Regions from separate parts of the Pseudomonas sp. JDS08PS003 genome, predicted to be linked through region 2. Evidence: riboswitches for the same ligand, from Rfam matches in the RefSeq annotation. Region 2 holds a riboswitch; the other holds the start of a gene.
The links. A riboswitch is a leader RNA that binds a small molecule or an ion and turns the genes downstream of it on or off. The one in region 2 is predicted to bind cobalamin.

Region 1 (3,584 bases), 2.7 Mb from region 2:
GGTCAGGGAATGATGATAGGTGTGGCCACGCAAGCTGCCCTCCGGCAACTCCACCGCTTGCAAGGCCAGGGCCGCCAGGCGTTTTTGCATCACGGCATCGCCGGGCAGCAACCCCAAGAGATTGGCACGCAGCCCTTCGACGTCGGTCAGGGAGTCCAGCAAATACAGCATGCCACCACACTCCGCGAGCAACGGCTTGCCCGCACCATGGTGAGCACGAATAGCGCCCAGCATCGCGGTGTTTTGCGCCAGTGCCTGATGGTGCAATTCGGGGTAGCCACCGGGCAGGTACAAACTGTCCGCCTCCGGCAACTCGGTGTCATGAATCGGCGAGAAGAAGCTCAACTGCGCGCCCATGGCCCGCAACAGATCCAGGTTGGCGCCATAGGTAAAGGCAAACGCCTCATCCCGCGCTACGGCGATTCGCACACCCGCCAGCAAAGGCTCGCAGGGCTCCGGCGTGGGTGCGGCAAAGCTCACTGCCGGCGGCAGTGCCACTTGGCAACTGCTGGCCAGGGCTGCAGCGGCGGCATCAAGACGCAGGTCCAGATCATTCAGTTCGCTGGCCTGCACCAGCCCCAAATGGCGGCTGGGCAGCTCGATGTCAGTCTCCCGGGACAAGGCTCCATACCAGCGCAGTCCCTCGGTGAGGCTGCCTTCAAGCAACTGCGCGTGACGCAAGGTGCCTACCCGGTTGGCCAGCACCCCAGCGAACGGCAGGTCCGGCTGATAGCGGGCCAGTCCCAGGGCCAGCGCACCAAAGGTCTGGGCCATGGCGGTGCCATCGATCACCCCCAGCACCGGGACTCCGAAATGCCGTGCCAGATCCGCGCTGGAGGGCGTGCCGTCGAACAGCCCCATGACCCCCTCGATCAGAATCAGGTCCGCTTCGCCCGCAGCCTCCCAAAGCAAGCGGCGGCTTTCTTGCTCCCCGACCATCCACATGTCCAGCTGGTACACCGGAGCACCGCTGGCTCGCTCAAGAATCATTGGATCGAGAAAATCCGGACCGCACTTGAATACCCGTACCTTGCGCCCCTGGTTGCGGTGCAAACGGGCCAATGCCGCGGTCACGGTGGTCTTGCCCTGGCCGGAAGCCGGCGCGGCGATCAATACCGCCGGGCAATGACGAACATCGGTCATGAATTCACACTCACAGCTCAACACCTTTCTGCGCCTTGATACCGGCCTGGAACGCATGCTTGATCATGCCCATTTCAGTGACGGTATCCGCCAGCTCGATCATCTCCGGCTTGGCGCCGCGGCCGGTTACCACCACGTGCTGCATGGGGGGACGGGCCTGCAGGTCACTGAGCACCTGATCCAGATCCAGGTAGCCGTGCTTGAGGGCGATGTTCAACTCGTCGAGTACTACCAGGCCAATCTCCGGGTCGTTCAGCAGCTCCCTGGATACCGCCCAGGCCGCTTCGGCCGCAGCAATGTCGCGCTGGCGATCCTGGGTTTCCCAGGTGAAACCCTCACCCATCACGTGAAACCGCACCTGCTCTGGAAAACGCCGGAAGAACAACTCTTCGCCGGTGCTGTTACGGCCCTTGATGAACTGCACCACGCCGCACTGCATACCGTGGCCCATGGACCGCGCCAGCATGCCGAAGGCCGAACTGCTCTTGCCCTTGCCATTGCCGGTCAGCACCAGCAACAAGCCACATTCGTTGGGCGAGTTGGCGATGCGCTCATCGATCACGGCTTTTTTGCGCAACATGCGCGCCAGATGGCGTTCGTCACGATCGGGGGATTCACTCATGGGGCAGCTCTCCGTTGGGGCTGGGGAACGGCGGGCAGGAAAAGAAAGAGACGGCGCTAGCCTGGCATCGCCCACCGTGATGCCGTTGGATGGATCAGGCCGGTCTCCGGGCTCATGAGGGGCATCGCTGCCGGGCTGCGCGCCTTCCCATGTCATCGACACAGTGGCATCTGGCACAGCCTTGACTCATCTACCGTTGCGGGGGCAGCGCCGGAATCGTTGCCGTGTCCATCGCTGGAACAGGCACTGACCGGCTTCCCTGTTTCACTCTGTCGACCACGGGCCACAGAGCACCTGAAACAAGTCGCGAAGGTTAGAGGGTTGGGGGTGGAGCGTCAATTAAAGCCGGCCGTCGCACATCGCACAAAACTGCACTGCATCAACAAACTGGCGCCAATCTTGTGCCACACTCAGAGCAATGATATCAAATAGCCACATTCCGGGACCCAGGTCCTGCCACACAACAATAAGGGGTGAGTTCGATGCAAGGCATGATCATCAGCAATCCAAAGCTGGAATTCCTGCGCCCGATGCTGGAACGCTGGTTCGATTGCATTGACCGCTACAACGCAGTCCGCGGCGATAACGAAACCCCGTACTGGTTCGATGAAAAGGCCAACCTGGGATTACTCTCCGCGGCCGCCTGGATGGCGGAGATGATCAGCCTGGAACACAGCCCCAGCAAGAAGCAGCAGGAGGAAGGTGCTCGCAACGCTCGTACCGACCTGTATCTGGCCACCAAGGACGAACGCGCTTATATCCAGACCACTCAGCGCTGGCCACGGGTCAACAGCCTGCACCTGACCCAGCCATTGCTGGACATTGCCAGTGACGCCAAAAAGATCAGCTATCCCAGCGACCTGAGGCTCGGCTGCCTGTTTGTAGCCCCGCAAAAAGCCCAGCACAGCGCCTCTCCCGAAGAACTTCAGGACATGCTGGACGAGTTGCAAAAGGAGCACTGCTGCGCCGTAGCCTGGTACTTCCCCTACGCCTACCGCAAGCTGCATAACGAAAGCGGCCACTACCATCCGGGTATTGCCGTACTGTTCAAGGAGGCCCGCTGATCAGGCGGAACCATCGACTGGCTATGCTCCTCTATGACTACGACGTTCGTGCACTCATAGGGAAATCAGCATGCTCAAGCTTCAACACACCTTGCTTATCGTTATCGCCGCCGGCCTCACCGCCTGCGGCGAAACCTCCAGCCTGCAAGTCTCAGACGGCACCGGACCGAACCCCAAGCTGCCGGAACCCAATCCCACGCTGATCCCCACGGTCAATATTGCCCCTGCCATCGGCTGGCCCCAAGGCGCAAAACCCACGGCCGCAGCCGGCACCCAGGTTGCCGCCTTCGCCGAAAACCTCGACCACCCACGCTGGCTGTATGTATTGCCCAATGGCGATGTATTGGTAGCTGAAACCAATGCACCACCCAAGCCGGATGACAGTCAGGGCATTCGTGGCTGGATCGCCGGAAAAGTAATGGGCCGAGCCGGCGCAGCCGTCCCCAGCGCCAATCGCATTACCCTGTTGCGGGACCAGGATCACGACGGCGTGGCGGAAACCCGCAGCCTGTTCCTGGAGAACCTCAACTCCCCCTTCGGCATGACCCTGGTGGGCAATGATCTATATGTGGCGGACACCGACAAGCTGCTGCGCTTCCCCTATCAGAACGGTGACACCCACATCAGTGCAGCCCCCACCAAGGTGCTCGACCTCCCCGGCGGCACACTCAACCACCACTGGACCAAGAACGTCATCGCCAGCAAGGACGCAAGCAAGCTTTATGTCACCGTCGGCTCGAACAGTAACGTTGGGG
Region 2 (3,584 bases):
GCGGAGTGCACCACCCACTCCCCACTGACGATCCTCGGACTCGTAGCCCAGTCGCGAGCGGGCGAAGAAGCCGGGGATATTGCTCAGGGTCACGCCGTTGCGCGACTCCAGCAGATTGCGGGTCAGGTCCGCCGAGAGGTTCCATCGCGGGCTGAACTGCCAGCGGCCGTCGACCTCCATGCCGCGCACCTTGATCCGCCCCTCGCCATTGACCCAGTGGATGCCATCGAGGGCGATCAGGTCGTCGATCTTGCGCTGGAAGGCGGTGACGCTGGCGTTGAACTCGCCGGCCAGCAGGCTGCCCTTGTAGTCCAGGCCGAGTTCAGCATTCAGGCTCTTTTCCGGCTTGAGGTTGCGGTTGCCTTGTTCGTAGTCCTCGTTGACGAACAGCTGCTCGGCGTTGGGCAGCTTGAAGGCGCTGCCGTACTGGCCGCGCAGCTGCCAATGGGCATTGAGGTCGTACAGGGAGGTGAGCATGCCCACGGTGGCGCTCTCGCCGCCGCTCATCTTCTCGTGGCGGATGCCCAGGCTCGGATGCCAGTCGGGCAGGGCCGCGAACACCGGCCGCAACTGGGTGTACAGGGCATTGGCCTGGGCCTGGTTATTGTCGATCTTGAGCACATCGTCCTGGCCCTTGAACCACTGGTTGTCGGTGCCGAACACCAGCACATGGCCGCCGTCCAGCTCGGCCTTGCCTTCGGCCTGCAGGCCCCAGTCGGTGAAGCCCCAGTAGTCGTTACGGTTCCTGGTCACCAGACTGCCGTCTTTGAGGCTGTCGATCTTGGTGTAGCGCGTGTCCCAGTCGTTGACATGGCCCTTGATGAAGTAGCTGAAGCGCTCGCTCAGGCGCTGCTCGAAGGTCGCGGTGGCGATCTGCTGGACGCGGTCGTTGGTGGTTTTCTTGTTGTTCACCGGGCGGGCGAAATCCAGGTTGGCATCGCTGTACTGGTAGAACAGTTCCAGGCGCGAATCGTCGGCGAAGCCCTGGATCGCCTTGGCGCCGAAGGTGGTCACTTCATAGGCGCGTTTCTTGTCCCGGGTGCTGGCGCTGTAGGCGCTGTTGCGATAGGGCTGGTAACCATCGGAGACGTTGTGGCTGACATAGGCCAGCAGGCCCAGGTCGCCCAAGCCGTTGCTGAGGATGCGCTCCACCCGGGCATCGCCGCTTTGGCCCATGAAGCTGTCCAGGCCCAGGTTGACCTCGCCGGAGGTGTCGCGGGTCTGGGGGCTGCGGGTGACGATGTTGATCACCCCGGACACCGCCTGGGTACCGAACAGCAGGCTCTGGCCGCCCTTGAGCACCTCGATGCGCTCGATGGCATTGGCCGGCAAGGTGTCCAGGTACAGGCCGCCGTACAGGCGGTTGTTCAGGCGTACGCCGTCCAGCAGGATCAGGGTGTCGTCGTTGCGGCCCCCAAGCAGGGAATAGGTGCCGTAGTCGAAGGGGCCGTTTTTCGGCGCGACGTAGAGGCCGGGCACGTACATCTGCAGGACCCGGGTGATGTCGCTGCTGGGGCCGGCGCGTTCGATCTGCTGGCGATCGATGATCTCCACCTTGCTGCCGTACCTGGCCATCTCGGCCACGGTGGTGGATTCCACCGAAGGCGCGGAAACGAACTGCTGCTCCAGTTGCAAGCCGCCGTCCTCGGCCAGCAGCAGGGGGCTGAACAGGCAGCCCAGCAGGGCGCCGCCCAGGGAGCGGCGCGGTGCACGCCAGTCGCAGGCAGGGTAAGTGTTGAAGGTTGTTGTCATTCTTGGTCTTCTCGAAAGTGTCTTCGGGAAGCACGCAGGAGAAGGTATCGGCCACAGGCACGCGACCATACCGGCCCATGCCCGCCCACCGCAGGATTGCCAAACAGAAGTTCCAGGCCGGTCTCCGGGCTTGCGAGTCTGGCGGCATTCGCCTTCCCATACCTTGGGTACAGTGGCGTGTTGAATGCAGCACTCGCTTACCGTTGCGGGGGCAGCACCGGACTGGCCCTGAAGGGGCGCACCGGTTTCCCGTTTCACCTCGTGCACGGCGGCATGAGGCACCTGAAACTGGGCGGCATATGAACATTCGCCCCGGCGTTCGTCAATCTCGTGGCTACAGGGGCAGGGCGGCGCCAGGCGCGAGGGCGATTCCGGACGGGCCCAGAGGCCGCGCCGGGCAGGCCAACAGTGGCACGGCGCGTACCGAGTCCCCTGGCTGCAGTTGCAGGCGTTTGGCGGTTAGGCGGTCCACTAGCAGGCAGCCCGAAACCAGGCGCCCAGGGGCGGCGGTGATGCGGCAGCTTTCCAGGCGGCGGTTGTGAATCAGCCACACCGGCGCCTGTTCGTCCGGGCGGCCCACCAGCAAGGGCAGGGTCTGGCTTTCACGCACGCTGCGGATCTTCGCCACTTCGGCCTCGATCAGCGGCCCGCCGTCGAAGATATCGATGCAGCCCTGATGGCTGAAGCCTTCGTCGCGCAGGATGTTCACCGCCTGCTCGGTGCTCTGGTGGGCCTGGCCGATGGCCGCCTGGGCCTGTGGGCTGAGCAGGCAGGTGTACAGCGGCTGGCGCGGCATCAGTTCGGCGATGAAGGATTTGCTGCCATGGCTGGACAGGCGATTGGCCTGCTGGAAGTCCATCTTGAAGAAGTGTCGCCCCAGGCTGTCCCAGAACGGTGAGCAGCCCTGGCTGTCGAGCTGGCCACGCAATTCGGCCACCAGCTTGTCGCCGAACAGCGCCGGGTGCTCGGCGACGAACAGCAAGCGTGCAGTGGACAGCAGGCGGCCGGTGTAGCCCTGGCGCTGGTCGCGCCGCAGAAACAGCGAGCACAGCTGGGATTGCCCGGTCATCTCGTTGCACAGGAACAGGGTCGGAACCTGCTTGTCGATACCCAGCCCCGGGGCTCTGCCACGGGTGATGCCGACCCGGTAGTTGTAGCAAGGCTCGCGCAGGCCGATGGCGCCGCTCAGGCCACAAATGCCGATGACTTGCTGGTCGTCGTCCTCCAGCACGAACAGGTAGTCGGCATCGGCCCGTTCCACCTGGCTGGCGAAGGTGCGCTGAGCCCAGCGCAAGCGATGGGCCAGGCGCTCGGGGTCGGTGGAGAGGTTGTTCAACTCGCGACAGCTGCCTTCCAGCAAGGCCAGCACCCCCGGCAGATCGGTAACGCGGATCGGACGGACGATCATCGGTGGACTCCTTGCAGCGGTCCCGGGCAGCGCAGCAACAGCGGGCAACTCATAACGCGATTCCCCGTACCGGTTCGCCCGGTGTCAGTTGCAGGGCCTGGAGCATCGACAGGTCGAGCCCGACCACATCGCCCGGGGCTTCATCCAGGGGCGCGACAATGGCGCGAAATCCTTGCAGTCGGTCATTGCTCAGCAACCAGTGGCGACCGCGGCCGCTCTGGGGGCTGAGGTAGCTGATCGCGACCCGGCTCTGAACGATCGAGCGTAGCTGGTTGTTGCGGGCTTGCAGGGTCGGTCCGGCATCAAACAGGTCCACATACTGGGTAGGCGCAAAACCCTCGTCGACCAGGATGTCGCAGGCTTCTCGCGCATAGGGGTGAATCTGTCCGATGCAGTCCTGGGCCGACTGCGGCAGCATCGGGAT

Region 1: linked by a shared signal. The riboswitch ahead of cobO (cob(I)yrinic acid a,c-diamide adenosyltransferase) and the one ahead of P7C00_RS12265 (TonB-dependent receptor plug domain-containing protein) in region 2 are both predicted to bind cobalamin.

The regions. Positions count from the first base shown of each region.
Region 1 is NZ_CP120724.1:5,408,053-5,411,636, forward strand. It holds gene P7C00_RS23855 (cobyrinate a,c-diamide synthase) at 1-1,143, opposite strand, end outside; gene cobO (cob(I)yrinic acid a,c-diamide adenosyltransferase) at 1,154-1,765, opposite strand; cobalamin riboswitch at 1,845-2,078, opposite strand; gene P7C00_RS23865 (hypothetical protein) at 2,248-2,829, shown strand; gene P7C00_RS23870 (sorbosone dehydrogenase family protein) at 2,900-3,584, shown strand, end outside.
Region 2 is NZ_CP120724.1:2,669,963-2,673,546, forward strand. It holds gene P7C00_RS12265 (TonB-dependent receptor plug domain-containing protein) at 1-1,821, opposite strand, end outside; cobalamin riboswitch at 1,850-2,053, opposite strand; gene P7C00_RS12270 (arginine N-succinyltransferase) at 2,087-3,160, opposite strand; gene P7C00_RS12275 (arginine N-succinyltransferase) at 3,210-3,584, opposite strand, start outside.